DNA from 4 places in the Azotosporobacter soli genome. Region 4 is predicted to be linked to each of the others. Evidence: riboswitches for the same ligand, from Rfam matches in the RefSeq annotation. Region 4 holds a riboswitch; each other region holds the start of a gene.
What was found. Region 4 has a riboswitch for cobalamin ahead of cbiD (cobalt-precorrin-5B (C(1))-methyltransferase CbiD). Riboswitches for the same ligand answer to the same signal wherever they lie in the genome.
Positions count from the first base shown of each region.

Region 1: it holds a riboswitch for cobalamin, as region 4 does, so the genes downstream of both, QTL79_RS13405 (nicotinate-nucleotide--dimethylbenzimidazole phosphoribosyltransferase) here and cbiD (cobalt-precorrin-5B (C(1))-methyltransferase CbiD) in region 4, are expected to answer to the same signal.
Region 2: it holds a riboswitch for cobalamin, as region 4 does, so the genes downstream of both, cobT (nicotinate-nucleotide--dimethylbenzimidazole phosphoribosyltransferase) here and cbiD (cobalt-precorrin-5B (C(1))-methyltransferase CbiD) in region 4, are expected to answer to the same signal.
Region 3: it holds a riboswitch for cobalamin, as region 4 does, so the genes downstream of both, cobI (precorrin-2 C(20)-methyltransferase) here and cbiD (cobalt-precorrin-5B (C(1))-methyltransferase CbiD) in region 4, are expected to answer to the same signal.

Region 1 is NZ_JAUAOA010000017.1:35,594-43,298, forward strand. It holds gene QTL79_RS13400 (sensor histidine kinase) at 1-1,031, opposite strand, end outside; gene QTL79_RS13405 (nicotinate-nucleotide--dimethylbenzimidazole phosphoribosyltransferase) at 1,146-2,207, opposite strand; cobalamin riboswitch at 2,314-2,513, opposite strand; gene QTL79_RS13410 (histidine phosphatase family protein) at 2,604-3,227, opposite strand; gene cobS (adenosylcobinamide-GDP ribazoletransferase) at 3,243-3,992, opposite strand; gene QTL79_RS13420 (iron-containing alcohol dehydrogenase) at 4,241-5,410, shown strand; gene QTL79_RS13425 (EutN/CcmL family microcompartment protein) at 5,500-5,802, shown strand; gene QTL79_RS13430 (magnesium transporter CorA family protein) at 5,821-6,789, shown strand; gene eutJ (ethanolamine utilization protein EutJ) at 6,846-7,658, opposite strand.
Region 2 is NZ_JAUAOA010000027.1:29,272-36,976, reverse strand. It holds gene QTL79_RS16495 (MarR family winged helix-turn-helix transcriptional regulator) at 1-431, opposite strand, end outside; gene QTL79_RS16490 (NAD(P)/FAD-dependent oxidoreductase) at 465-1,406, opposite strand; gene QTL79_RS16485 (glutathione peroxidase) at 1,423-1,968, opposite strand; gene QTL79_RS16480 (class I SAM-dependent methyltransferase) at 2,096-2,716, opposite strand; gene cobT (nicotinate-nucleotide--dimethylbenzimidazole phosphoribosyltransferase) at 2,851-4,776, opposite strand; cobalamin riboswitch at 4,889-5,076, opposite strand; gene QTL79_RS16470 (HD-GYP domain-containing protein) at 5,174-6,232, opposite strand; gene QTL79_RS16465 (response regulator) at 6,234-7,705, opposite strand, start outside.
Region 3 is NZ_JAUAOA010000009.1:95,869-103,573, forward strand. It holds gene QTL79_RS10300 (ABC transporter permease) at 1-582, opposite strand, end outside; gene QTL79_RS10305 (ABC transporter ATP-binding protein) at 582-1,421, opposite strand; gene QTL79_RS10310 (ABC transporter ATP-binding protein) at 1,426-2,211, opposite strand; gene QTL79_RS10315 (FecCD family ABC transporter permease) at 2,211-3,203, opposite strand; gene QTL79_RS10320 (ABC transporter substrate-binding protein) at 3,193-4,155, opposite strand; gene QTL79_RS10325 (sirohydrochlorin cobaltochelatase) at 4,231-5,028, opposite strand; gene cobI (precorrin-2 C(20)-methyltransferase) at 5,058-5,765, opposite strand; cobalamin riboswitch at 5,881-6,064, opposite strand; gene QTL79_RS10335 (IS1182 family transposase) at 6,338-7,705, shown strand, end outside.
Region 4 is NZ_JAUAOA010000005.1:170,763-178,467, forward strand. It holds gene cobJ (precorrin-3B C(17)-methyltransferase) at 1-32, opposite strand, end outside; gene QTL79_RS07315 (cobalt-precorrin 5A hydrolase) at 62-1,135, opposite strand; gene cobM (precorrin-4 C(11)-methyltransferase) at 1,132-1,887, opposite strand; gene cbiT (precorrin-6Y C5,15-methyltransferase (decarboxylating) subunit CbiT) at 1,906-2,493, opposite strand; gene cbiE (precorrin-6y C5,15-methyltransferase (decarboxylating) subunit CbiE) at 2,490-3,119, opposite strand; gene cbiD (cobalt-precorrin-5B (C(1))-methyltransferase CbiD) at 3,104-4,210, opposite strand; cobalamin riboswitch at 4,312-4,484, opposite strand; gene QTL79_RS07340 (LutC/YkgG family protein) at 4,691-5,305, shown strand; gene ldhH (L-lactate dehydrogenase (quinone) large subunit LdhH) at 5,308-7,485, shown strand; gene tnpA (IS200/IS605 family transposase) at 7,664-7,705, shown strand, end outside.

The DNA.
Region 1 (7,705 bases), on a different contig from region 4:
TCTACGCCGACGCCGGTGTCGCTAATTTCCAGGTAGACGTCCGTCTCACGCAAATGGCCGCTGATTTTAATCGCGCCGCCTTCGATCCGCCCCTCGAGTCCATGAATGATCGCATTCTCCACCAACGGCTGCAATGTCAACGCCGGCAGCCTGGCCGTCCAAATTTCCGGTTCCACCTGGATCGAAGAGTGGATCCGTTCGCCAAAGCGGACTTTTTGGATCGTCAGATAGTCCTGTACTGATTTCAGCTCTTCCTCCACGGTCCGCAAACGATCCATGTCGCGCAGGTTATTGCGCAACAGATCCGATAAGGCATACGCCACTTCCTGCGTCTGCGTCGCGCCTTCGAGCATCGCCAAGCGGGCGATCGTGTTCAGCGTGTTAAAGAGAAAATGCGGATTGACCTGTGACTGTAGCGCCTTCAGTTCCGTCGCCTTCAGCAGCGTTTCCAGTTCCGCCTTGGCCTGCAATTCCTTCATCAGTTTTTTCTGTACGATGTTGGCCACACCGATCTCTACTATATAATTGGCCATGATATAAATCAGATCGGCCGCCGCCTTGATATTCGTCTCCTGTACTTCCCTGACCCGGTCGAACAGTTCGCTCAGCACCGCTTCGTCCAGTTCCAGGTCGCTGACGCGTTTGCACATTTCCGTTTTGACGTCTTCTCCCTCTTCGCGGTACAGGACAACCTGTCCGGCCAGGAACGCGCCGATATACTGATCCTGCACGATGATCGGCGCCGCCAGATCCGTCAAGCCGGAATGGCAACGATAGACTATGGGTTTTCGCAGGTCGATGGAACGGCGTCCGCCGCTGTCATCGCAGCCGGAACAACGCGCCATCCCTTTCGGCGTTGAACGGATGTACTGACAAAGTTGCGTGAAATTGCTCGTCCGTGTGATCGGCGTTCCTTCCGGATCGACAATGACCGCGGCCAGGCCCGTGGTTTCAGAAAACTTATCCTGAATCTCCTGCAGTACATCGGTATTGACAATGTCTCCTAGCGCAAACTGGCTGATTTCTCGCACCGAAAATCACTCCCTCGCGTGTGCTATTCTTGCAACAATGTAAGAATATTTTGCTCTGCACTGAGGGAGTATTAGCCAATCGTCTGACAAATCCCTGCATTTCGCAATATCTTCTTATACTACGACAATTTTCTCTTGAACTTCGACTTCCGTCCGGTTTCCCGGTATTTCAAGCGGCGTCAGTTCGGAAAAGCGAGCCATATGATGCATGGTATATAGCATCGTTTTCATGATTGATACCATCAATACTGCGCCCGTTCCTTCGCCCAGCCCCATATTGGCGCGGATGAAGACGCTGTCGGACACGATGTTTCCCATTAAAAGAGCGTAAGCCATGCCCGGTTCTTTTGACATGTGCGACGGAATCGCATGCTTTTCGATTTCCGGCGCAATGCGTGAAGCACATGCATACGCGACAGCCGTGATGAAGCCGTCGATGACAAAAGGCGTCCGTAGCTTCGCACACTCGAGCATGCCCGCACAAATCGCAACCAAATCAAAGCCGCCAAGACAACGTAAGACCTCCTGCGGCGTTTGCAGTTTTTCTTTATGCAGCGCAACGCCTTTGGCAACGATCTGGCGTTTGTGTTTTAGCAGTTCCGTCCGTTCAACGCCTGCGCCGTAACCGACGACGAACTCCGGCAGAATGCCGGTCAGACCATGCATGACTGCAGCCGATGTCGTCGTGTTGCCGATCCCCATTTCACCAAATGAAAGCATATTGTAACCGCGCTCTTGCACCAGCTCGCGCACCAGATTCTGACTCGCCTGCCAAGCCTGATCGAACTCGCTATGGCTCATTGCTTCTTCTTTGATAAAATTCTTCGTTCCCAGCGCCACTTTCCGCTGAAAGCCGCTAAACGGTTCCGTCGAATTGATGCCCACATCCGCAACGCCATAATCAATCCGGTTACTTTGGCAAAAACAGCTGATCGTCGCTCTGCCTGCCACCATGTTCTGCGCCTGTAAATATGTGACTTCCTGCGGCGTTTGAGCAACGCCCTCTTCCACGACGCCGTTGTCGGCGGCAAAGACCAAGTGGTATGGTTTCAACTCCGGCTTGATCTCACCCCAGGACATGACGATCTTCTTCAAATGTTCTTCCAGCAGACCTAAGCTGTTTACCGGCTTGGCCGCTCCATCGATCCACTCCTTGACCCGCGTTTCAAAATCCATCTTCGCTTCCTCCTTTGTTTTTTCCAAAACAAAAACCACCCAGCCCAAAAGGCTAGGCGGCTATATAGCGACCCCATCCTTCCGGCATTACCCCTTGCGCGGGGGTAGATGACAGCCAATACAGGCAGGTCTCCTGGCTTTCAGTTCATTGCGTTCCTGCGCCTTCCCGGTTTCCCAGTGGCATATTACAGGAGCAGCTCCCCGATTACAGTGGCGCGACCGCGTCGTTTTAGGATGCAAGGCATCCTTCCGAACTTCCCTATTCTCCTCCCTTTTACAGGAGGCACCTGTTTGGTGGCATATTCTCTTTTGCTTTAACAAATTCGCCCTTCTCAAAGCCATTCCTGCCTGCCGCTAACGCTCGACAAGATAATCAACGATCTGGTAAGAAAAATCCTATGCATCCTCTTTCAGATGCTGCGTGTCATTCGAGAGCACCAATTGCAGCAAACCCTCGCTATATTCCAGGATGTTCACCGCCGTCGTATCCTGTTTCAACGACCAGACTTGATCAATCGGCAGGCCAAGCGCTGCGCAAAGCAAGGTGCGCAGCGGGCCGCCATGCGAAACGATCGCGATCGTTTCGCCCGGATGCGCGGCAATGCACGCGTTGAGTCCTTTCAGCGCGCGAAGTTGCACCAGTGGAAAGCTTTCGCCCTGCGGCGCATAGCCTATGCTTGGTCGCGCATACATCGCCGTAAGCCAGGCCGGCCAACCGGCCATGATCTCTTCATAAGTAAGACCTTCCCAGAGGCCAAAGTTCAGTTCACGAAACGCCGCGCACGTCATGACGGTAAGACCATGCGGCAAAGCAATCGCCGCTGCGGTCTGAACGGCGCGCGTCAAATCACTGCTGTACACCGCCCGAAGCGGAAGCGAGGCCAAACGTTTTCCCACCTGCTTTGCCTGCATTTGTCCCGTTTCATTCAAAGGAATATCGCTATGCCCCTGGTAGCGTTTCGTCCGATTCCAATCGGTCTGACCATGCCGCACCAGAATGACTTTTGTTGACGCACCCATACCTTACACCCTTTCTTACTTAACGCAAAACACGAGCAGTACTGCCAGTTGCGCCACTTCATTGACCGCACCGTAGACATCGCCGGTCAATCCGTCCAGCCGCGCATTGACATAGCGGCCGACAATGACAGCGGCTATGCAGGCTGCGGCTCCACCGCCCAGCGCCCTGACGCCGAACGGAGCCAGGAGAAGCGCCGCCAGCACTGCGGCAATCAGCAACGCATGCCGGTCATGATGCTGAAAAAACATCTTGCCCAAACCTTCGGGCCTGGCGTAAGGAAACGAAGTGACCGCCACCACAAGGCCCATTTTCCCGCCGATCGCCATAGCAAAACAAGCAAACGGCAGCAGCGCCGGATCGATATCGAGATAAAAAGAATACTTCGTTAAAATCAGCAGTGCGAAGGCCATCGCGCCAAACGCGCCCACCCGGCTGTCCTTCATAATCTCAAGCATCCGCTCCTTGGGGCGACCGGAAAAGATGCCGTCCGCCGTATCCATAAAGCCGTCGCAATGCAGTCCTCCGGTAATGATGATCTCCGCGACAATCAATGTAACCGCCAGCACATGCGCGGGCGCTCCCGCATAGTGCTGCAGCAGATAAGCGCCGCCACCCAGCAGCAAGCCGATGATCGCACCGATAAACGGCAGCATCTTGACGCTGCGGCCAAAACTTTCCAGCGACCATTCCGTCTGGCTGACGACCGGAATGCGCGTAAAAAATTGAAAGCCCGTTATAAAATCAGTCCATAGCGTTCCCAGCACGATTCCTCCTTCCGGCACAACCCGATTCCTATGCTATGAGATAGTTCTCCTCACTGCCGGTCTATTCCTTCCCCTTGACAAGATACTTCCTTCTTTCGATAATATGCTCTTATACGCAATTCGGATAGCGATTCATTGTTCTCTTGTGAAAGCATATTGCCAAGCGCGCCAAATTCACTTGCCGCATATCTTCGATAATGCTAGTGTCAAAGTATATACGCACATGCGGACAGGAAGGAGTTCACTTTATGAAGCCAAACGTTTTTGAATATTTTATGACCCCGATCAGTTTGCTCGGCACAGGCTGCTTGCCTGAGATCATCAAATATGTCACGCCGATGAAATTTCGCAAAGCTTTTATTGTCAGCGATAAATTTCTCGTCGACAGCGGTCTGACCTGTAAGTTGACGGATATCCTGCAGCAGGCCGGCATTTTCTACATCATTTACGACAACGTCTCGCCTAACCCCACCGTCGAACAGGTAGAATATGGTCTGAAGCTGTACCGCGACAACGGCTGCGACTTTCTCATCTCGTTCGGCGGCGGCTCGCCGCATGACTGCGCCAAAGCGATCGGCCTTCTGGCAACGAACGGCGGCAAAATCCAGGATTACGTTGGCCTCAATAAGGCAAGCCACCCAGCCGCGCCTTTGATTGCGGTCAACACGACCGCCGGCACCGGCAGCGAACTGACACGGTTTTGCGTCATCACCGACACGGCCCAACAGCGCAAAATGACGATTACCGATTGGCACGTGACGCCGATCATCGCGGTCAACGACGCTGAATTAATGCTTGATATGCCGCCGGGACTGACTGCCGCAACCGGAATCGACGCGCTGACGCATGCGATCGAGGCTTATGTTTCGACGAATGCGACGCCGGTCACCGATTGCAAAGCCTTAAAAGCGATTGAGTTAATCAGCCGTCACTTGCCGACCGCGGTACAGGACGGCCATAACCGACAGGCGCGTGAGATGATGGTCTACGCCGAATACCTGGCCGGCATCGCCTTCAACAACGCCAGTCTCGGTTACGTTCACGCGCTGGCCCACCAGTTAGGCGGTAAATACAACCTGCCGCATGGCTTGGCGAACGGTATGCTGCTCGCTTTCGTCACCGCATTCAACCTGACGGCCGCGCCGGAAAAGTATGCTGACATCGCAATGGCGATGGGCTTGACGCTGCCTGACCGCAGGCCGGAAACGATTGCCGCCGTGCTGCTTGGCGCATTGCGGACGTTGCTTGACAGCGTCCATGTCCCCTGCGGCATAAAGACGGTAAAAGGTTTCGATCCGACCGATATTCCACATTTGGCCGCAAGCGCGCTTCAGGATGTCTGTGCCTTGACCAACCCGCGCCAGGGCTCCGCCGTCGAATTGGCCGAGATTCTTCAAGCAGCCTGGTCAGCGCAATAAATTCCTATCTTAACACAAAACGCCACATAGGACATTGCCCTTTTAAAGTCAAACACTATTTCTAATACCGTATTGCGGGAGGAATTTTCATGTGGCTAGGTAAAATTGTCGGAACCGTAGTCGCTCCGACGAAAAACGAATCTCTGGTCGGTTCTAAGCTGCTCATCGTACAGCCGTTAAACCTGGACGGCATGAACACCATCAGCATGCAGGTCGCTGTGGATACGGTCGGTGCGGGCAACGGAGAAACGGTTTTAGTTGTCTCCGGCAGCACAGCACAACGTCTGACCGGCAAGCCGGACAGCGCCGTCGATGCGGCGATTGTCGGCATCGTCGAAGACATTGATCTGCAGGGAATCTCCAAGGCACAATACTGGGTGCAAAAAGGATAGGAGGATGGCCGCTGTTCGTTGCGGCTGCGTACTGCTATGCTGACGATTCATAAAAACATCTCAGGCGACTTTGTCACTGCAGCGCCGGATCAACCTTTGAACGGCGCTTGGCTGCAGTTGACGCAGCCAACGCCGGAGGAATTGGCGCAAGCAGCTAAACTACTTGCCATACCAGTCCGTCTGCTCGATTTTTCTTTCGAAAATGACGGCAGCCCGCGCATCGTAAAACAAAAAAACTGTTTGGTCATTATGATACACATTCCGGTCAGCAATGATAACGGCACGTATAATACAGTACCACTCAATTTTATTCTCACGCCGGACTTCAGCGTTACGATCAGTCAGTCCGATTCAGCGTTTTTAGCTTCGATTCTGCTGAATGAAGAAGGACGCTTTGATTCGAACGCACCCTGCCGCTTCCTCTTTCAGCTTTTATACCAAAGCGGTGCGGAATTTTTGCGTCACATTCAGCAAATCCGGCAGCGCACCGACGCAATCGAAGTCGTGCTGCGCAAAGCAGCCACCAATAAAGAAGTCTATCTTCTCTTGAATTTAGAAAAAGGCCTTACCTATTTTACCGCCGCCTTGCGCGGCAACATCATCGTCGTAGAAACGATTTTTCGCTTGAGCGCCGATCCGAAACTGCACCACTTCCTCAGTCTGCGGCGCGAAGATGAAGACTTACTGGAAAGCGTGATCCTCGAAAACAAACGCGCATTGGTCATGGTAGAAACCTACAGCACCATTCTCAGCAGCATGATGAATGCTTTTTCTTCGGTGATCGCCAACAACCTCAATCACATCATGAAGTTCCTTGCTTCGATCACGATCATCCTCTCGATTCCAACCGTCTTCTCCAGCTTCTGGAGCATGTCGATGGTCGTTCCCTGGCAGGGAACTGCGAATGGCTTCTGGTATGTCACGCTGATCTCACTTTGCGCCAGCGCTTGCGCCGCTTATGTACTGTGGCGCAAGAAAATGCTTTAAGAATAAAAAGAGTGTCTCAACACAGAGTTTTCTGCGTTGAGACACTCTTTTTACGCTTAGCCGAACATCGCAATCCCAAGCGGCGTTACCAAGAGCGGATGCGGCGGCACATGAACCGGACGACCGAAGGCCTTGCCGAATTCGGCCTCGAAGCCTTCCAGGTAAGCGGTTCCGCCAACGACATACACCGGATACTGCTGATACTCTTGATGCCCTTCCAGCATATCGTTCACCAACGTTGCCATTTTTTCAATCACCGGCAGCACGGTCGGCATGATTTCCTTATGGCGGCGCGTGTCGCGCTTCATCAATTCGGCTTCTTCAAAGCTGATCTTATAAGAACCCGACAATACCAGCGACAGATGCGTACCGCCGGTCGGCTCATCGGCGGTAAACATCAGTTCGCCGTTTTTCAGCACGGCAATGCCGGTCGTTCCGCCGCCGATATCGACAACGATGCCATGTTCGATGCCGAGCGCTTTGGCTGCCGCCACCGGTTCATCGACCTGTCCGACCGGTTCGATGCCCGCACCGGCAATCACATGGTTGCAGGCTTGCGCATTCCGCCCCATCGTACCCGGCGGTATTGCGGTAGCGCCTTTTTCCAGCTTAATACCCATGATCGCTTCCACTTCCGCCTTCAATTCTTCGACGATCATCATCGCACCGCGAAAATCCATGACCAGACCATCTTTTACCACTGAAGCCCAGCGCATGCTGCCAGCAACCGGATTTCCCTCGCCGTCGATAACAACCAATACGACATCCGCCGTTCCCAAATCAACGCCGACCCGGTATGGTCCTTGTGACTCGGCCATCGTACCGGATGCAATTAATTCATGCAGTTTGTGGATTTTTTCATATTCCATCTACAATACCCTCCTATCCACCTTACTGCCTGATTCCCCGCTTCGGC
Region 2 (7,705 bases), on a different contig from region 4:
GCATGCAACAAGCGTTTCAACTGCTCACGCAGCTGAACGGCTTCTTCCAGCGACAATTTACTGGCGCATAGCGTTTGCTCAGGCAAGGAATACACCTTGCTCTTCAGGGCTCTGCCCTGTTCGGTCAGGCGAACCACCATGTTTCGTTCATCGGTCGTGCTGCGCAGTCGCGTCAAAAGTCCGGCGGCTGCCATCTTCTTCAGCATCGGCGTCAGCGTACCTGAATCCAGAAAGAGACGCCGGCCCAGTTCCTTCAACGTCATCTCTTCCTTTTCCCATAACGCCAAAAGCGCGATGTACTGGGTGTAGGTAAGACCGATTTTTTCCAGTTCCGTTCGGTAGGCGCCGACAATTGCCTTTGCGCTGGCGTAAACGGCAAAACACAACTGGTTATCCAAACGCAGCATTTCCTCTTGTTTATCATGGCTCATCGTCGGACGCCTCCTCTCAGCAATAACGCTCTCTTAGCGTTGTCGGATATATTCTTCCGCCATCAACGCAGCAATCGTGCCATCACTGACCGCGGTCGTCAGCTGGCGGATGCGCTTGCTGCGCACATCACCGGCGACAAAGACGCCTTCGACATCCGTCTTGCAATCTTCTCCCGCCACCAGATTCCCTTCCGCGTCAAGCGTCAGGTAATCCTTATAGATGCCGGTGCGCGCAACTGAGCCGATGTAGACAAAGATGCCGTCAAGCTCAATCTGCCTCCGCGTCCCATCCAAACGATTCTCCACGATCACGCCGCTCAGTCGTTCGTTGCCGAGCGCCTCTTTTATTTCAGAATTCCAAAGGATCTCAACTTTTTCATTCTCCATTAGCGCCTGCTGGCTCTTCTGATCGGCCCGCAGCTTTTCCGAACGATGAATCAAGGTGATCTTCGCCGCATAATTGGAAAGATGCTGTACCGCACCGACCGCCGCACTGCCGCCGCCGACGACGGCAATATGCTTGCCTTCGTAAAAGCGGCCATCGCACAACTCGCAATAATGGATTCCATTACCGCGAAATTTTTCTTCTTCGGCAATCGGCAACTGACGTCGTTTTGATCCGGCTGCGATGATGAGCGCTTTCGCATGATAACGATACTTGTTGGTTTCGACGATTTTTTCCGCAGCACTCAGCTTTACGGAAACGACCGCATCCAGATCATCGATCACAGCGCCTGCTTCGAGACTTTGGCGCTGCATTCGTTCCGCCAGCTCCACACCTCCGACACTGGAAAAACCGGGGTAATTTTCAATCGCATAGGCATCGCGAATCTGACCGCCGACCAATTCATCTTCGATAATCAGCGTCTCCAGTTTTGCTCTGGCGCCGTAGATCCCTGCCGTCAAACCGGCGGCGCCGCCGCCGATAATCAGCAGTTCAATATTCTTATCTTGCTTTTTGCTTTGGTCCGCCATAGTATCACGCCCGCCCTTACAGTAATTTTTCTAACGCATCGGCCATCGCCGCCGGTTCGGTCGTCGGTTCAAATCGCTTCACTACATTGCCCTCGCGATCGATCACAAACTTGGTGAAATTCCATTTGATCGAATCGCCGACCAGCAGTTCGGGAAATTTTTCTGCCAAAAAGCCCTGCAGCATTTTTCCGTTTGGATGATTCATATCAAAGCCGCCAAATGCAATGCTGCTGCTCAGGTAGTTAAAGAGCGGCTGTGCAGACTCGCCTCTTACGTCGCCTTTGGCGAAGAGAGGGAACGATACGCCGTAATTCAACTGGCAGAAATTTTTCACTTCCTGATCGCTGCCGGGTTCCTGTTCGGCAAATTGATTCGAGGGAAAGCCGAGGATCTCGACGCCCTGCTCTTTATATTGCTGGTACAGTTTTTCCAAACCTTCATACTGCGGCGTGAAGCCGCATTTGCTGGCCGTATTGACAATGACCAGCACCTTGCCCTTGTATTCCTGCAAGGAAACTTCCTTGCCCTCAATCGTTTTTACTTTAAAATCATATACGTTCATTTTGCGCCTCCAACGTTTTATTTTTATCTTGTGTACAATTTAATCTTATGACATTAATTCTTTTTTGTCAATAATAATTATTAAATAATAGGACGATAAGTTTTCTGTAAACTTATCGTCCTATTATTTAACTGCTCTTTTTCCCGCTCATGCTAAAGAGCGAATACGGATGCTCCGTACCATTTTCCAGCTTCTTTTTGCCGTGATAAAACGTCTTCGCTTTCACCTCAGAAAAGCCGACCTTTTCCAGAACCGCTTTGAGCCCTGTCTGCTGAAAGCCGTGATAGCCGGAAAAATTTTCTTCCTGCCGATGAAAGCTTCCGTCGTCTTCATCCAAGTCGACAATGCAAAGGCTGCCGCCAAAACGGAGCAAGCGCGCCAGCGTAGTGAGCGTTTTCAGAAGATCGCTTGCATGGTGCAGCGCCATCGACGTATAAATAAGATCGAAGCCTTCGCCCGGCGCTTCGATGCTTTCGATTGCCGCGCAGCAGGCCCGGATGTTTCCTTGTTTGCGCTGCGCAATCTTTTCCTGCAGCTTTGCAATCATCGCTGCCGACGGATCGACGCACCAGATCTCAGCCAGCGAATCCGCCAGTTCAAAACTGATCAAGCCGGTTCCTGCGCCGAATTCGAGCGCTTTCAGTTCGCCCTGCAAGCTGACGCTACGGCGGATTTCCCCGGCAATGACCGCCGCCCGTTCCAGTCGTTGCGGCGTGTCCCAGTTTGCCGCCTCTTTGTTGAAATCCATGTTCATCCCGCCTTTCTTCCCTTACCTGATTCCGCACAGCGCCGTCCGGCTCCTGCTTTTGCAAAATACGTTTATCGTCAAAAACCCGCAGCAGGCGGATCAAATCCTTTTGCTGCGGGTTTTCCCTTGGTTTTTTAGCTATTTTCCTTAACGGCCAGGTTTTGCTTCAGCGCGCCGGGGCCGTCTTCGGCAACGGCGACCTGCGCATCGCCGAACGTTTTCATATCGTTTAACATATGCAGCGACGCATCGAGTAGCGCCATGCCCAGCGCAGCGCCGCAGCCGCCCTGAAAGCGCAGGTCAAGTTTCAGATACGCCGGCAGACCGAGCTGCATCAGCGCTTCGCCGTGCGCGCCGTGCGGCGAAAGATGAGACGCCATCAAATACGCTTTGCTTTGCGGCGCCAGTTTGAGCGCGAGCAGCGCGGCGGCCGCGGTGACGAGATCGTCGATGATGACGACGGAACGGCTGGCGGCGGCGCCGATGATCACGCCGACCAAAGCGGCAATCTGTCCGCCAGCGTGTTCATAAAGCAACGTAAGCGCATCCGACGTTTCACTCTTGCTGTGGGCAATGACCTCTTCTGCCGTTCTGTAGTCTTTCGTCAGCGCGCCAAGACCGATGATGCGTTGCCCGTTATCCGCCAGACTTTCGGCCAGATCGATCCCGGCGTGAAGCGCCGCGATGGTCTCTTGCGACGCAAGGCTTTGCTCCTTCGCTGCCGCGACGATAAGCTCCGCCCCGGCATGCTGCGCAAAACGGCGCGCAATCACCACATCTTCCTCTACGCTATCCGCTTCGCAGAGCAGCACTACGCTTTTTTTCAGATTTCGCGGCCTTGGCTGAGCGGTCACGCCTGCCAATTGCAGTGCGATATGTTCAAAGTGATGCAGACTGGCCAGCGGTTTCGTCAGATTGTCCAGGCGCAGTTGGCACGCCTGCATCGCCGCTTCATCCAGCGCTTCGATTTGCGCGATCCGTTCCGCCAAAGAACGCTTGCTTCTTTGCGTTTCGTTTTCCTCCGGCAGGGAGCTTAACGGCGCTTTTTCCAATAACGAAACCGACAGTTTGATCATATCCATGACGATCGACGCGCCGATCGCTTCGCCGAGCCTCACGCCCATATCGACGCAGGCATCGAGACCCAAATGGCGCAGTGCGATGCGATGCGCCGGCTCGCCCGAAAGGTGCGAGGCAAACATGTACTCTTTCGCGAGCGGATGTATGGCCTGTGCAATCAGCGCAGCCGCCGTGGTATTGAGTCCGTCGAGCACGACGGCGCACCGGTTGGCCGCGCAGCCCAGCACGACGCCGGCCAGCGCGCCGATTTCAAAACCGCCTACTTTAGCCAAGACATCGAGTCCGTCCGTCGGATCGGGGTTGTTCACCATCAGCGCACGCCGAACCAGTTCCATTTTCACCTGCAGACGGCTGTCGGAAATGCCGGTGCCCCGTCCGGTAACGATTTCCGGCGCAAGCGCGAGAAAAGCCGCCACAATCGTCGCACTGCACGTTGTATTGCCGATCCCCATTTCTCCGAGGCTGAAGCAGCGGTAGCCTTTTGCCGCCTGTTCATTGACGAGCGCAATTCCGCTTTCCAGAGCCTGAACGGCCTGCTCTTTCGTCATCGCCGCTCCTTCACTGAAATCCTGCGTACCGTACGCTATTTTTCGCTGCAAAAGGCCCGGCACATGGGATAAGTCGCCGGCCACACCCATGTCCATTACGACCATGTCGGCGCCGCAAAAATTAGCGAATGCATTTGCGCTGGCCCCTTTTGACACCAGATAATTTTCCGTCATCCCCATTGTCGTCTCAATCGGATACGCGCTGATGCCGCGCTTTGCGACGCCATGATCGGCCGACGCGATCACCATGCAGTTTTTCGGCGCTTGGGGTGCAGCGCTTCCTGTTACTGCGGCGTATTGTTCGAGCATCGCACCTAAACGTCCTAAACGCTCCGGCGCACGAATTGCTTGCGCCAGTTTTTCTCGGACGCATTCTTTTATCGCCTCATCCGGTGCAACGATTCTCGCCAATGCTTCTTCTAATATTTTCATAACGCAACCTCCAAAATCATCAATAAGAATAGTGCTATTCGTCAGGCGCAGTCGAAAAAAAGAAAAGACTTTTTTGGACGTCATGCCAAAAAAGCCTTCTTATTCCACGAAGGGTAAATAAACAAACAAGGCAGGTCTCCTGGCTCCCGCTTCATCGCCGTCTTGCGCCTTCCCCTTTCGAGTGGCATTGCAAGGGCTCTTGCGGTACAGTGGTGGGCCCGCGCCTACGCATGACAACTGTCTCTGCTCAGACTTCCCTATTCTCCGCCCGAAGGCGGCACCTTGACCGTATACTCTATTTATTTATCGTTATTGTAGCAAGATGTCCAGCATACGTCAACTGTTTACCTACATCATCCTTTTTCTGCACGCAAGACTCAGCTCAGAACCGCACGCTTCACTGCCCCTGCCCAATGTTCCGGAACGATTCATGCACCTTTGCAAACGCAGCAAGAATTTCCGGGTCGAAGTGTTCCGGTTTCGTCCGCCCGTCGCCGTCTAAAATGATCTGCAGCGCTTCTTCATGCGAAAAGCCTTTCTTGTACGGACGCACACTGATCAATGCGTCATAGATGTCCGCCAACGCCATCAAACGCGCGCCGAAAGGGATTTCTTTCCCTTTAAGGCCATGCGGATAACCGCTGCCATCCCATTTTTCATGATGAAATTCCGCGATCTCTCCGACCAAGCCGAGAAAGGAGTTGTGCCCGATCGCCTGTTCCGCGCGCCGGATGATCAATCCGCCCACCAAAGTATGCTTTTTCATTTCTTCGAATTCTTCGGCCGTCAGAGGGCCCGGTTTTTGCAGGATCGCATCCGGCACGGCAATCTTACCGATGTCATGCAGCACCGCTGACTGGCAAAGCAGCTGCTTGCGCTCGACCGACATCTTCGCTTCTTCATTATCAAGCACGGTCAGCAAAACGCTGACATATTCCTGCGTGCGCTGCGTGTGCGCGCCGGTTTCCGTATCCCGAAACTCGCCGAGCACCGCCATACAACCAATGATCGCTCTCTTCGTCGCTTCCAGTTCACCGGTTCGCAAGGCAACCAGCTCTTCCAGCGAATCGTGATAACGTTTCAATTCCAGATGATTGCGAACGCGCGCCTTGACCATCGCCAGATTATAAGGTTTTATGATGTAGTCTACCGCGCCAAGGCTCAGCCCCTTCGCCTCATCCGCTTCGTCGGTGAGCGAGGTCAGAAAGATGATCGGAATATGGCGGAAGTCCTTATTTTTCTTCAAACGCTGGCAGACTTCGTAGCCGCTGAGTCCGGGCATGACGATATCGAGCAGAATCAAATCCGGCTGTGCCTCACCCACTGCCAGCAGTGCCGTTTCTCCATCCAACGCGACGCTGATCTCATAGTCATCCCCCAGCGCCTCGACCAAAATATCGACGTTCACTTCCGAGTCTTCCACAATCAAGATTTGCGACCGTTTTCTCATTTCCATTTCAATCCCCCGCTTCCCCCGTGCAATCCGCCAACAATTCGCTCGCGCGGCGTAAATGGCGCAGCGCTTCCGCAAAGCGATAATGCTCCGCTTCTTCGCCGAGTTCTTCGATTTCGCGCTGCGCCGACTGCGGCCAGCGCTTTGCCTTTAGCTTTTCGATCAGTTCCCGGCAGGGTTTAGGCTGACGCCGCTGCAAGAAAGGTTCGAGTTCTTTAAGCAGCAAGCTAAGTTCCGCCTGGTCACCGACCGGCGAGGCAAGCGGCTGGCTTTCTTCCTGTTGCGCAAAAAAATCGCGCAGCGCCGTTTTCAAACACTCTTGCTCCTGAATAAAACTCCCCAGCGCGTCCTGATAATCCGTTTGCCGATTGAGCGCCGTTTCCAGTTCAGCGGCCGCCTTTTGCACGCGCGTTGCGCCCAGATTGCCGGAAACGCCCCTGACGCTATGCACCAAATGCACGGCAAGCTGCCAATCTGCATTCTCCAAAGCAGCGCGCAGCTGATTCGCCGTTTCGTTGTATTGTTCAAGATATTTTTGCAAAAGCCGTATATACATGCTTTCATTGCCGTCGAGCAATTGCAAGGTCGCTGCCGCATCAATCCCGTCGATGCCTCGGACACGTTCTCCCTTGCCGCTCTCTTCCGGCGCCGCCAGCGTTGTCGCATACTGCGTCAGCCACTGCTCCAACACCTTTTCCAACGCGTCCTGATTGATCGGCTTCGTCAAATGGTCATTCATGCCGGCCGCGAGACTTTTCTCCCGATCGCCTTTCATTGCATGCGCCGTCATCGCAACAATCGGCAATTCTTTCAGCGCCGGATCTTGCAAGGCCCGAATCCGCTTCGTCGCCTCAATTCCGTCGAGCACCGGCATCTGGATATCCATCAGCACCATCGCAAAGCCGCCGCGTTGAACCAGTTCGACTGCCTCTTCTCCGTTGCAGGCAACTTCCACTTCGATCTCCAGTTTGCGCAGCAGTTCCAGTGCGATTTCCTGATTGATCTCGTTATCTTCGACCAGTAAGATCCGCGTACCGGCAAACGTGATCCGCTCTTTCAGCTGCCGTTTTGCGCTGCGCCGTTTGCCGAAGCAATCGAGGATCGCCTCGAACAATTCCGAAGGTTGGACCGGTTTTGTCAACGACCCGGCCAGATCATTTTCACCGCCTTGCTGCGGCGCCGTTTCCGCTTCGCACGCCGTGACTAAGAGCAGCTTTGGTGCATCCGACAGCTCTTCTTCCCGAATGGCCCTCGCAGTCGCAATGCCGTCCATATCCGGCATCGACCGATCGAGGATGATCAAATCGAATCTCTCGCCGGACTCTTTTGCTTCGCGCAGTTTTTTCAAGGCGGCCGTTCCTCCATCTACCGCACTGGCGCTAAATTGCATCGCGGTCAGCATATTCGCGACGATTTGCCGCGCCGCGCTATTGTCTTCCGCCAGCAAAATCCGTTTGCCGCGCAATTCCTCCGCCG
Region 3 (7,705 bases), on a different contig from region 4:
ACGAAAGGCAAGCGGCAAATGATCCGTTTTGAAAAACGTACCGCACAGAAATGACATCGGCAATAGCACATAGGTGTTAAAATTGGCCATTTCTTCATGTGAGCCCATTTTCATTGCAGCCACCACCGCTAACGAGGCAAAGAGCAGGCAATTCAGCAGCAGCGCACCAAGAAAAAATAAATTCACTGAAAAATGTGCACCAAACAAATAGGCCAGTACAATGATCACACTTGTTGAAATCAAACCTCGCAATGCACCTGACAGCACTTTCCCAAAAACGAAAGAGGCTGCCGAAATAGGAGCAATCAGATATTCTTCCAGCGTCTTATGGTATAAGCGACTCATATTAAGCGGACTGGATACAGAGTTAAAGCTAATGTTCATTGAGTTTAAGGCAATAATTCCAGGCACGATAAAATCGAGATAACTTTCCTGGCCGAACGCCATACTGCGCCCCAGTCCCCAGCCAAACGCCACTAGGTACAAGATCGGTGAAATCATACGCGATAAAATGTAGCGTCCAATGCGTCGTTTCAAAACCAACCAGTCACGCCAGAAAACCGTCCAGACATCCTGCAGCATCAGCCCACCACCTTCCGTCCCGTCAATTCGACAAAAACGTCTTCCAGATTAGAACGCCGTACCGTTGTTGTCGTCGTCAGCGTGGCTGCAAACGCGGTCGCTTGCGCACGTGTCGAAAAGAATTCGCCCTGCAAACCTTCTTCCGTTTCCCGTTCCACTACATAAGCGCCAACGCGGCAGCATAACTGTTCCGGCGTATCGAGTGCAATCAGCTTTCCTTTATCCAAAATCGCAACGCGTTGGCAAAGGTGTTCCGCCTCTTCAATGTAATGCGTCGTCAAAAGCACCGTCAGACCTTCGCCTTTCAATTTGCGAATTAAATCCCACAAGCGGCGACGCACCTGCGGATCAAGACCAACTGTCGGTTCATCAAGAAACAATACCTTGGGCCGATGCAAGAGTGCACGCGCAATCATCAAGCGTCGTTTCATTCCCCCAGAAAACGTGCTGACCATATCTTCGGCTCGATCTGCCAGTTCCACATAGGCAAGAAGTTCTGCAATTCGCTCTTTCCGCTCTGCAGAAGGCATATGATGCAACCTACCATGCAGGTCCAAATTTTCACGCGCAGTCAGATCGCCATCAAGATTCAAATGCTGCGGCACAACGCCAATCAGACTCTTTACCTGTTGGTCATCGCTATCCAGCGGACAGTCTTTTATTTGAATCGAGCCTGCCGAAGGCTGCGTAAGCATCGTTAGCATTCGGATCGTCGTTGTCTTGCCAGCTCCATTCGGCCCAAGCAAACCAAAGATCTCACCATCTGAAATGCTAAGACTCAGTCCGTCTACTGCTGTCCGGTTGCCATACCTTTTAACTAAGTTGTTAATTTGAATCATGGACTCACCCCTTACATAAGCCGGTAATCATCACCTGTGTCCTGCCCTCCTGCGTGATTGCCAGTTCACTTTCCACGCCAAACACATTGCGCAGCAAACCAGGCTCAATTACGGTCTGCGGTATGCCCGCCAGCGCAATCCGACCTTCTTTCAGTACAACGATATTTTGCGCATAGTTCACTGCATGATTAATATCATGAATTACCATACCTACCGTGAGTCCCTGCTCACGATTCAGCTTTGCCAACAGTTCCATTATTTCCAGTTGATGACTGATATCTAAATAGGTCGTCGGTTCATCCAACAGCAGCAGCTTCGGCTGCTGTGCAAGCGCCATCGCAATCCAAACCCGTTGACGTTCACCGCCGGACAGCGTATTGACTAAACGCTCTGACATCGCATGAACTCCCGTTTGCCGCATTGCGTCATTCACAATGCCCGCGTCTCTTTCATCTCCACGACGCCACCAGCGTCGATGCGGATATCGGCCATATTCGACCAGATCGCGCACAGTCAGATCAGGCGGCGCAAGCGGACTTTGCGGCAAGACCGCCATTTCCTGCGCCAAGACGTTTCGCTTGATTGCACTGATATCACGTCCCGCAAAACAGATCGTACCGTTTTGCAGCCTAACGCTTCTTGAAAGAGCACGTAATAACGTGCTCTTTCCCGAACCGTTTGGGCCGACGATGGCAGTAATTGCTCCTTCCGGCAATTGGACACTCACCCGATCCAATATCTGCTGTTCGCCGAATCGCACGTCTATATTCTCACCATAGAGCAGATTCATTACGCTTCCCTCCTTAACAAATAGAGGAAAAACGGCGCACCAGCCAACGCCATAATGATCCCGACCGGAATCTCTACCGGCGAAAACAATGTACGCGCCGCCAAATCGCTCCAAGTCATCACCGCCGCGCCGAGGCAAGCCGACGCCGGAAGCAAATAGCGATAATCTGACCCAACCAACAGACGCGCGCCGTGTGGTACAATCAAGCCGACAAAGCCCAGCAAACCAACGACGCTGACGGCGCTGGCCGCTAAGAGGGCTGCCAGTGCCGTCAGCCAAAGACGTGACGCCTCCACTCGAATTCCAAGACCACGAGCCATTTCATCGCCGAGGCTTAGCAAGTTGAGACGCGAAGCCGCTGTCAGCGCTAACAAACAGCCAACTAGCGTATAAGGCCAAAGAAGTTCCACATGCGGCCAACTGCGTGCAGCCAAACCACCGACCATCCACATCAGCGCGCCATGAACCCGGTCGCTGAAAAAGACCAACAGCGAGGAAATCCCTGCATTCAGGAAAGCCGAAACGGCAACGCCGGCCAAAATGATCCGTGTCGGCTTAATGCTCCCCTTCCAGGCCAGCAAATAAATCAGCCCCGCTGCCGCCAACGCGCCAAGGAAGGCGACCGGCGTCACCAGATATTCTTGGTGAGGAAACAAGACCAAGATGATCACGCCAGCTAAACCAGCTCCCGATGAAACGCCGATAATATGAGGATCAGCCAACGGATTTCGCATAACGCCTTGCAGCAAAGCTCCGGCCAGCGAAAGATGAATACCGACTAAAATAGCGACTAACGCACGCGGCAATCGTATATTCCAGATAATTTGACTTTGATTGCCTGTCACTCCGTGGGAAAAAAGCGCATTGATAATTTCAGAATGACTAACGACAACTGCACCTTTGCTCAAACTGGCCACAAAGCCGCCTATGGCTATTACGACGAACAATCCGATCAGTAAAATCCGCCACTTCCGCCGCTCTTTATCGGGCATTTCCATATACCTCCGGATAGACCTCTTTTGCAAGATATTTTACCGCCTCCGGAAACTGTAGGCCCGGATTCAATTGAAACAATTCAGATGGCAAAAAGACAATCCTCCCATCTTTTACAGCCCGCAGCGAAGACCACGCCGGATTATCACTGACATCCTGACGCATCCGCTTTTCAATATCAGCCGTATTGCTTCCCATCGTCACTACCAAAACCAAATCAGGATCGCTCGCAACTAATTTTTCCAAACTGTATGGAGTCATATCACCGCCGGTTTCAATCGGCGATGAACCCGAGGCAATATTGCGCAGTTTCAATAGCGCTGCAATATTACCCGCAACGCTGTTCTCAAGCTCTACCGTAACACTCTTAGCCGTCGCATGCAAAATCACGATTTTTTTGCCCTGTTCCGGCAATTTATTCTGCACAGTTTTAAGCTGTTCTTCCATCGCACCGACCACAGCTTCGGCCTGAGTTTCACTGCCGGCAATTCTGCCGAGCAGAGCAATTTGACGTTTCAAATCATCATAAGTTTTAATCTTCAGCAGCAAAACCGGAATATGACTCCCTTCAAACAGGGGAACGAGCTTTTCGTGAATCCCCTGAAAACCAATGACAAGATCCGGTTTCAAGCCGAGTATCTGCTCCGTATTTACATTGTAGACATAGCCGATCTCCGGCAAATTTTCCGTGCCGGAAATCGGCGGCGCATTCCGAGAATTCGGCTTGCCAACCGCTTGTCCACCGGCAGCATACAACGTCTCCAACAAAGAGGTTGATAAAACAACAATGCGTTGCGGCCTTTGCTTCAGTTCAACCTGTCGCCCGCTGTCATCCGCGATGACAGCAAACGCATTCTTGTTTTCCGCCTGCTTTGCGCCACCGCACCCACCTACACCGATGACTACGAATAAAACGAGTAACAATGCCGTTTTTTTCATCCATATACTCATTTCACATTTTTCTCCCATCCACTTGAAATGGCAAAGGCCGGATATACTATCCGGCAACAAATGCAGGTCACTTATTCATTCAGCCTCGGTCAACGCATCACGTGCGTGTTGTATATACAGATTGCGAACCGCAACTCTTTCGCCCAAGCCTGTTTTCTCAAATTCAACCTCGAATCCTGCCGTACGCAGCTGATTCAACCAAGACTCCGCTTGCGCTCCGAGCATGTCCCTCAGCACATGGTCGCCGCAGACCAGCAGCAATGGCAACAGTTTCACCTTGCAAACACGTCGCTGCAACAAGAGTTTGATCGCATCGTCCAAGTTGGGATGACAATTCTCTTCTAATGCTCCAACGACCACTTGTTCACTACCCTTATCAAATTCTTGCTGGAGCCTCTCATATGCCGGATTTTCACGGTTGGGCGAGCCATGCCCCATCAAAAGTAATGCCTGCCCCTGCGCCAAATTCTCGATCTGCTCTTGCAGCGCGGCTACGAGTGCCGTATAATCTTCCGGTCTTTCCAATAATGGCCGACCGATTCGCAATGTCGCAAACATCCCCTTGCACCGTTCGAGGACCGCAATAACCTTATCTGAAAATTCTTGTCCTGCAGTAACATGCGTCACCTGGACTAAAACCTCTTGATAACCGTCTTGCTGCAATTGTTTTAATACTTCTTCCAGGCTCGGCGCTTCAATTCCTTCTGACGCAAGGCGTCGTCTGACAAATTGCGACGTAAAAACGCGGTAATGATCATATTGCGGAAAGGATTGACGCATATCTCTTTCAATACTTTCAATGCAGGTTTTTCGCGCAGAAGCAAGCGTAGTGCCAAAACTGACTACGACCATCGCTTTCGTCTGGCGTATCATGCGCCTCACTTCCTTCCGCCAATTATTATCTAGCCCAACGGATGTTTTTTCGCCAAAATTGTTGACAAGTAGTTGACTGATGTTTCATCCACTTCGTTCAAATCATAACTGATGACTTCATCCGGCAAACCGCATTTACTGACCATAACCGCGTTATCGCTGAAACCGTACTTTTTTAAGCCCGCTCTGATCTGCTTAAAATTTTTATACACCTTCATCAATACGACATTATCGGCAGTTTCCAAAATTTTGTCGAGTTCCTGCTCTTGCATTGTAGCCGGCACGATGCACATGACGTCATTGCCTTCCGCCAAAGGTAAACCCAATCGGCTTCCCATCGCGCAAAACGCAGGCACGCCAGGAATCGTTTCGATTGCAAAGCCGCAGTCTTTTAACAAACGATAAACATACATATACGTGCTAAAAAACATCGGGTCGCCCAGCGTCAGAAATACAACTTTCTTGCCTGCCTGCAATTGTTCGAGAATTGCGTTCTTATTATCTTCCCAAGCCAACGCTAATCGTTCGCTATCGTTAATCATCGGAAAGACAAGTTTTAACACTTCCACATCTTTTTTTAAATAGGGGCGTGCGATCGACAATGCCGTACTATCCTCTTTTTTCTCCGTTTTCGGCGCAATAATCACATCTGCCTCTTTAATGACTTCGACCGCTTTTAGCGTCAATAGTTGCGGATCTCCTGGGCCAACGCCCACACCATAAAATATACCAGCCATACTTGCCACCAATCCTTTCCTGCGTTTGCAAATGAAAAATCCCAACACAAGCGTGTTGGGAAATCGTACACAAAATGCCTGTACGAAATCCCCTCCCTATCGCTCGTAGGTAATAACGGTGATTGTCGTATAGGCAGTTCTCCTGGCTTTGGCTCATCGTTTCCCCAGCCCTTCCCAAAACCAAACGGCTTCAGTGGTACAACCTGGGTTCACTCCCCATTACAGTGGCGGGACCGCGCCGGAATCACACCGGTCTTCCCTATTAAGCCCCGTAGGGCACCTACACCTTATGCACTTATTTGTTATTGTACGTCATCGCAGCGTCCTTGTAAAGGCATGCCCCATCGTTTCTCCTCCAAAGATTACGTCGCTTTAGCAGATGCACACCTTTTCACCATTTTTGCACAATATCCTTGCTTGACAGATTTTACTTTCTCCCCATGTAAACCACATCTCGGACTTCGTTCACTTAAAAAGGAAAACAGACGGCAATGCCGTCTGTTTTCCTCAGACTGTAGACAAATCTCCACTCCCGCTAATGATATGATAAAATCATTAGCGGGAGTGATTTTATGTACGAGAAAAAAGATCGAAGTCAACAAAGCCAAATTGAATTCTTCTGCTTAGAAGATTTAGTACCGAAAGATCATATATTACGAGACATTGAACGAGCCATCGATTTTCGCTTCATCTACGACGAAGTCGACGGTTTATATAGCGACTCCGAACGAGGCAAACCAGGAATTGATCCGGTGAGTCTGTTTAAGATCGTACTGATTCAATACCTGTTCGGCATTCGTAGCATGCGTCAAACCATGAAAGAAATTGAAGTAAATATGGCTTACCGCTGGTTTATCGGATACGGCCTTACCGAAAAAGTCCCGCACTTTTCAACCTTCGGCAAGAATTATACCCGGCGTTTTCAAGGAAGCGATGTGTTTGAGCGGATCTTTATGCGCATCCTGTACGAAGCAGTAAACTGCGGTTTCATTGATGCAAGTTCCGTATTCATTGACGGAACCCATATCAAAGCACGAGCCAACAAAAAGAAAAGCGCAAAAGTGTTTGTGCCGATTCCGGCCAAGCAATATCAAGATGAACTGAATGCGGAAATTCAAGCCGATCGCGAAAACCATGGCAAGAAACGGTTAAAAGATAAAGACGACGATGAAAATCCGCCGCAAGGTAAAACCATCACGCAAAGTACGACGGATCCGGAAAGCGGCTTGTTTCATAAAGGCGAGCATGAAAAATGCTTTGCCTACGTAACCAACACGGCTTGTGACCGGCATAACTTCATATTAGGATACGAAGTCGCAGCGGGCAATGTTAATGACAGTCGATTGTTTGATGAACTGTATGAACGAGTCGTCAGTTATTTCCCTGAAACCGAAACCGTTGCCGTCGATGCGGGCTACAAAACGCCCTGGATTATGAAACAAATTATCGACAGTGGCCGAATTCCTGTCGTTCCCTACAAGCGTCCTATGACAAAAGAAGGGTTCTTCAAGAAATATGAATACGTATATGATGAATATTATGAATGCATGATTTGCCCTGGCAACCAGGCGCTTGGCTACAGTACGACGAATCGTGAAGGATATCAAGAATATAAAAGCGATGCAAAACAATGCAAAGTGTGTCCGCATTTAGAGCAATGCACGCAGAGCAAAGCGCATCAAAAGCAAGTCCAAAGGCATGTATGGGAATCCTATCTGGAACTTGCTGATGAGTATCGGCACATGCCGATATATCGCGATATTTACAAATTGCGCTCGCAAACAATTGAGCGTGTCTTTGCAGATGCAAAAGAAAAGCATGCAATGCGCTATACGCAACTGCGTGGCCTGCAGAAAGTGAAAATGCAGGTGACGCTTACTTTTGCATGCATGAATCTGAAAAAACTGGCGACCTGGAAGAAACGCAGGGGTATATTACCG
Region 4 (7,705 bases):
TCCGCCACAGCTTGCTGCGCACGGGGACTCATATCCTCCAGGCTGCCCGGCCCGATACCGATCACACTGATGTGACCTCGGCCAGCGCAATTGTTATCTGCGGATATCGCGTCCGCGGAACCAGCAAGGTTTCCTCTTGACTTACTTTCATCACTGCTGCTTCGCATATATTGCCAACTCCTATCTGTTTACGGACAAAGTCCGATTCTTTTAAATTGTATTTTGCTACGGTTTGCGCCAGTTCATCTGCACTGAAAAAGACGGTTTTTGCCGCCAATGTCGCCGCAGCTTCCAGCAGCCCCTTTTCCGTCGATTTGACGTCAACCGACGCCATAATCGCGATGCAGGCAGGGCTGCGGCCCACACTACGGCAAGCGTCTTCAATCGCCGCGATAATTTCACTCGCCGGAACGCCGCGTCGACAACCGATTCCGGCAGCTAAAATCGGTGGACGCAAAAACAGATCTGCCTCATCGCACGGCATCGCCCGATCGCTAATAAGCACGTTCTTTACGGCAACATCTTTAGAAACTTTCGGCTGCCACGGCAGCAGTTCAATCGCATACTCTGCCGCTTTCGCTCGATACGCCTCGGTTAACGTCAGCCGCTCGTCAATCTGCCAGATAATAGTATCGCCTGCGGCGAGTGCCGCGTTAATTTTTTTCAACCTATCGAACGGTTCAATCTTGCACTGCAAAGCAACGGCTAGCACATCCGGAGCAGTCTTCCCAGCCAAATCCGTCGCCGTCGTAATGACGGGCTTGGCGCCGATCATTTTCGCAACCGAGGACGCCAGACAATTTGCCTGGCCAAGATGGCCCGATAAGAGACTGATTGCATGAATGCCTTGTTCGTCAAGCACAATCACGGCTGGATCCTGGCGTTTATCAACGATGTGCGGCGCAATGACCCGAACGACAATCCCTGTAGCCATGATGAAGATAAATCCGTCGTAGCGCGGCCACAGTTCAACCAACAACTCGCTTAGCGAATCAAAAGCCTCTGCACCGCACTGCGCCGAACGCCCCTGCTTTTCAAAACAATCCGCTTCATCGCCCGACAGACGAATTTCAGTTGCCAACGTGTTCGCCAAAAAAGCGCCGCGCGTTGTTACCGACAGCAATGCCAATTTCATTTTGCATCACGATACATATGACTGAAATCAGCTGCATACAAACGCGATAATTCATAACTGCTCGCTAAACAATTGCCGACAACGATCATTGCCGTTTTACCGATACCAGCCGCTCCAACCGACGCTGCAATTGTTGAGATCGTACCACGAATAATTTCCTGGTCCGGCCAGGAGGCCTTCTTGACAACCGCAGCAGGAGTATCCGGACCATAACCGCCTTTTTGCAATTCCGCCATCACTTCCTCGATCATATGCACGCTGAGGAAAATACACATCGTCGCATTATGTTGCGCCAAACGAGCCAGTGCTTCTTTTTCCGGCACTGGCGTGCGCCCTTCCAGTCTGGTAATGATCACGGTTTGCGACACACCGGGTAGCGTATATTCCTGGCGCAGAGCCGCCGCTGTCGCTAAGAAGGAACTGACGCCAGGAATTACCGTATAATCAATGTCCTTCTTCTTCAATTCATCCATTTGTTCCTGAATCGCACCATAAATGCTCGGATCTCCGGTATGCAACCGTACGACACATTTATTTTCAAACGCCGCCGCCGACATCACCTCAATCACCTCGTCCAACGTCATTGTCGCGCTATTATAGATGGCCGCATCTTTCTTCGCCAACTCCAACAATGCCGGATTAACCAGAGAACCTGCATATACAATCAGGTCCGCTTCACGCAACAAATTCTGCCCTTTTACCGTAATCAAATTAGGGTCTCCAGGACCCGCTCCGACAAAAAATACATGCATCTTCTCTTCCTCCACCAATTAGCTGTTTTTTATCCCAGTCATAATATAAATCGGGTTAAGCGCTTGAAACATATGAATCGTTTTGATTGGTTTCAAACGTGTTACCTGGACCGAAAAGGCTTCGCTTTGGTAACGCGAGCTTTGTTCGCGGAAAAAGGCTGTTCCCATTGCAACTGTTTCTAATGTGACTGCACTGAGCACTAAACGCCCTCCCGGTTTTAACAATTCGTCAGCCCGTTTGAGTATCGCAGGCAAATTGCCGCCGCTGCCGCCGATGAAAATCACGTCTGCCTCCGGCAAATCTGTCATCGCCCCCGGTGCGGCCCCTTCGATCTCCCGAAGGTTTGCAACGGAAAATTTTTCGCGATTGCGCCGAATCAATTCAATGCCTTCCGCTTCTCTTTCAATTGCATAAACCTCTCCAACACCACTCTGACGCGCCGCTTCGACCGAAATAGATCCCGTCCCGGCGCCAATATCAATTATGATATCACCGCTTTGAATCGCCGCCTTGGCTAGCAGCAAAATCCGAATTTCCTGCTTCGTCATCGGAATGTCGCCGCGCAGAAATTCTTCATCCCTGATGCCAAGAACTGGTCTTATCATCCGATTACAATCATCACACAATGCTGCCACCCCTCCATCTTTGTCGCCTCCTGCAAAATGCAGCATTTTTTCTCTTCGTGTTCATAAGAAAGGTTCCGTCCGAGAAAAACTTCGGCGTCTGTTGGCCATTGCATCGCAAGCAAATGTTCGGCAATCGCCGCCGCATGCATCGTCGCGTCGGTTAGAAAGGCAACTTTCCTTCCTGAACGATACTGCCATTTTTCCAAAGCCAGCTCACGACCATGCACACTGAGTAACTCCGCATCCTGCCAGACAAGTCCATGATGTGCAAACGCGATTTGGATCGAACTCAGACCAGGAATGACTTTCAGCTCATATTCTGCACCAAATCGCGCCTTGAGTGCAGGTTGTAAACTATAAAACCCCGGATCGCCGGATACCATCACCACAACGTCGCTGTTTTTTAACGCAGTTGCGATGTCCGTAAAGAGGCTGTCCAAATCGCCATCGATTCGGCGAAGCGTTGCATCAGGCCCCGCAAAAGTATCGAGCGCCCGTTGGCTGCCGACCAAATAGGAAGCCTCCCTAATCGCAGCTGCGGCACGAGGAATCAGATAATCCGGATGCCCTGGTCCAATGCCTACAACGATTATCTTATGTTCCACTGCAAAGTTCCTCCAATCGCTTTTGCACACTCATCCATACCCAATATCTCCCCTTGCATACTCACAATGACCGTTCCGATTTCCAAGCCGCCAAACACATAGCGCTGTGCACGATTGCTAGCCTGTTTGGCAAGCGCCGCATACACTGCCTCGTTCAAACCTTGTCGACGTAAAATATCGGTCGCCGCTTCCGTCGTCGTGCAGGCAAGAATTTCTTCGATTATCTCGACACCAGCCTGCTGCAATGCAGCGTAAGCGGCTATTATTTCCATCCGACCATCGGCCATGCGGTTATGCGTATGAAAAATCCCTCCAGCTACTTTAACGAGCTTCCCCGGATGCCCGAACAGGAGAACCCTCTTCACGCCCTTATCTTCAGCTGCCGTCAGCATATGGCCGATAAAATTGCTGGTCTGCAAAACAGCTTCCTTGGGTAGTCCATATTGGTCAACGGCAATATTTTCCCCGATTTTCCCCGGGACGAAGACCAAACTTTCAAACCCTTGCGCCAACGCTACGTCAATCTGAGGCGTCAACGAATCTTTGAACGCTTCTTCTGACATCGGTTCAACAATTCCAGTCGTACCAATGACCGATAATCCGCCTTCGATGCCTAAACTTGGATTCAACGTACGTCGCGCCAACTTTTCGCCGCCGGGAATCGAAATGCGGATGACCGCGCCACGCGCTGGCCCGATGATGCTCCGAACGCCCTCTTCAATCATTCGGCGCGGCACTGGATTAATAGCCGCTTCACCGACTAGAATCGATAACCCTGGTTTCGTCACCACGCCGACCCCTTCACCGCCAAGCAGACGAATCTCTACCGCTTGCGTCAGCTCAACATCAGCAACAACAAGTATTCCATTTGTGATATCCGGATCATCACCGGCATCTTTTCGAACGCCTGCAGTAGCAGTGTTTTCCGTAATTCGCGTTGCATATTCAAGCGCCACGATCTTATCTTCGCCGCGTGGCAGCCGGACACAAACAGCTTCCGGCGTTTGCGCCAAAACAGCTAAAATCGCAGCTTGCGCCGCGGCCGTCGCACATGTACCCGTTGTAATGCCCGAGCGCAATTTTTCTTTCAAACAAAAAGCCCCCCTTGCAGCAAGGGGGGCACAATAAATCATGACTATAATGAAACAGCGATAATTTATTCCACCCACCTGCCCATCATCCGTAGGTCAAACGGTGTGTGTTGGAACAGGCAGGTCTCCTGACTCTGGTTCTTCACAAATCTATGCCTTCCCAGTTTCCCAGTGGCTTTCATTAGATCTGCTCCCCATTACAGTGGCGGGACCGCGCCGGTTTTGCACCGGACTTCCCTTTTCAGCATAAAGCACCTATTCCCATATTCTATATACAGTTACAAAATATTTATATTCCCGCTCTTTTTAAAAACTCCTGCCATTCGGCAAATTTTTATCGCCGCGCCCCCTTTGTAGGACGATGAAAAAAGATTTGTAGGATTATTTTGTATTTTTTTGGCGTTTTTTGTTGAATATTTTGTAGGTTTTTGTCATAATAAAGCCAATACGATATAACAACGCAGGGAGTGACAACTACAAATGAAAAAAGTGTGTGAGAACTGGAGAACTGCTTTAAACAACGTTCCCTTTGGCATTCATTTATTCCCGGAATTTGAAAAGAAGGCCCAATTGGCTTCCGCTGAAGTCCACCGAGTCAAAACGGTCGCCGAGGCCAGCGCTGTTGTCGAATCCATTTTGACTGCAGCCAATGTCAAAAACATTGTCGCTGTAGACAGCCCCTTGCAACAAGCAGCCAATCTGCTGCCCTATCTTGCACAAAAAGGCTTCACGCTCTACACCAGCGCCGCTGAAATCGCCGAACATGCGGAACAATCTGACTGCGGCATTTCGACTGTCGAATTCGCCATCGCCGAAAGCGGCAGCGTCTGCATGGACGGCATGGCCTATGAAAGCCGCGTTGTCTCCATGCTGCCGCCGTTACACATTGCGTTTCTGCCGGCCAATCGTGTTGTTGCAGGAATCCAAGATGCCTTCGACCTTTTCTCCCATGTCTTCGATCGCGGTTATTTAAGCTTCATTACCGGCCCCAGCCGTACCGCCGATATCGAGCGGGTATTAACAATCGGCTGCCATGGCCCTTGTCGCTTCGTCATCATTGCTATTGAAGAAGAAATCGCCGGAGGTGTCGAATAAGCATGGAAACGAACAATCGCAACATTCGTAATGAAATCGCTGAAAAATTAGATGATAAAGTCCTGCGCGGCGCACTGGGTCGTTTTGCTGAAGCCTACCCGACCGCCCGTGCTAAAGCGTATGAAAATGTGCCTGACGTTGACGCATTGCGCGAACAGGTTAAAAACATGAAACACAATACCGTTCTCAACATCGAAGCCGTTGCCGATCAATTTGAGGCTTCCGTTGTTAAGCGCGGCGGCAAAGTTTTCCGCGCCAAGAACGGCGACGACCTTAAACAATACCTTATCGACCTTTGCAAGGCGCGCGGCGTAAAGCGCATCGTAAAATCAAAATCTATGGCCACCGAAGAAATCCATCTTAATCATTCGCTCGAAGAAGCAGGCTTGCATGTAAAGGAAACCGACCTTGGCGAATGGATTCTCTCCTTAGCCGGCCAGCGTCCTTCCCATATGGTTATGCCGGCTATCCATTTGAATAAAGAACAAATCGCCGAATATTTCTCTAAAGAAATGCATCGCGATATTCCAACCGATATCGCTTATATGGTTCAAGCAGCCAGACAGCAGCTGCGTCAAGAGTTTGTCTTGGCCGACATGGGCATTTCCGGCGCCAATTTCGGCATCGCGGAAAACGGCGCCATCGGTCTTGTCACCAACGAAGGCAATGCGCGCTTGGCAACGACCCTTCCGCCGATTCACGTCGTCATCATCGGTTATGAAAAACTGATTCCGAACATTCGCGACGCGGCTCCGATTCTGCGGACGCTGCCGCGTAACGCAACCGGCCAGTTAATGACCAGCTATATGACAATGGTTTCCGGCCCTACGCCCTACATGGTAAAAGAAGATGGTCAGTGGGTCGAAAAAGAAAAAGAACTGCATGTGATTTTATTTGATAATGGCCGCTTAAATGCTGCACACGATAAGAAATTCCAGCAAATTTATCAATGCGTCCGTTGCGCTTCCTGTCTCAACGTTTGTCCGATCTACACCATGGTCGGCGGTCATGTGTACGGTCACATTTATGCGGGCGGGATCGGTGCCATATTGACTGCCTTCCTGCACACTATGGAAGATTTCGACAAGATAAATGAACTGTGCATTGGTTGCCGCAAATGCGTTGAAATTTGTCCGGGTAAGATCGATATTCCTGGCCTGATTGAAGAACTGCGTTCACGCAACGTCGATGACAAAGGACTGCCGCTCGGAGCCAAATTGGTATTTGAAAACGTCCTCTCGAACCGTACCGTCTTCCACACCTTGCTCCGTCTGGCTGCGATCGGACAAAAACCGGTCAAGGAAGGAAAATTCATCCGCCATCTGCCTCTCTTTTTAGCCGGTTTGGCTAAAGATCGCAGCCTGCCTGCGGTTGCTGACACGCCGCTGCGTGACCGGATCGGCAAAATTAAACGCACTCCGGCTAAGCCCGTCAAGCGCGTCGCTTTCTTCGCCGGTTGCAACATTGATTTCATTTTCCCGGAAATCGGCGAATCCGCATTTAAAGTCTTACAAGACTTAAACATGGATGTAGTCTTCCCCGAAGGACAAAACTGCTGTGGCAAGCCTGTTCTCGGTATGGGCGACCGCGATACTGCCAAAAAAATCGCCCGTAAAAACATCGAAGTATTCGAAGCAGCCAATGCCGATGTGATTCTCTCCGCTTGCCCAACTTGCGCAGAAACATGGCATCAGACCTATGTCGAACTCTTCGAAGACGATCCCGCCTGGAGTCAGCGCGCTAAGGCAATCGGTCATAAAATGCGGGAATTCACCAGCTTTGTCGCTGAACAATATGCAGCGCAAAAGCGTCTGACCAAGACAACGGGCGGCACCAAGGTGACCTACCATGATTCCTGTCATATGAAACGCGGCCTTGGCATTTACGAAGAACCTCGCCAACTGTTGGATTCCGCCAAAGGCTATGAACTGGTTGAAATGCACAATTGCGATAAATGCTGCGGCATGGCTGGCGCGTTCGGCGTGAAATACACAGAACTGTCAATGCCGATTCTCAAACAAAAGATTGAAGCGATCAAAGCAAGCGGCGCCGAAGTCGTCGCCGTCGGCTGCCCCGCCTGCCTCATGCAGATCCAAGGCGGTCTCGACAAACAGGCACCATCCATCAAGATCAAACACGTTGCCGAAATATTAGCGGAAGGTTTGCCTGACAACAAATAACAATAAAAAGGGCGCTTGAGAGATTTTCTCTCAAGCGCCCTTTTTGTATAAAGAAAACCACGCTCTAGGCGTGTGGTTCCGGAAAGCTTATAGCTATAAGTAGAAAAGAAAAGCCTCCTTTGCTAGAATAAATGCAGGTTTGCCGACCGCATAAACTAACAAAGGAGGAGTATCCAAAATGGATAACAGCAGTTTAGCACACACAAAATGGAAATGCAAA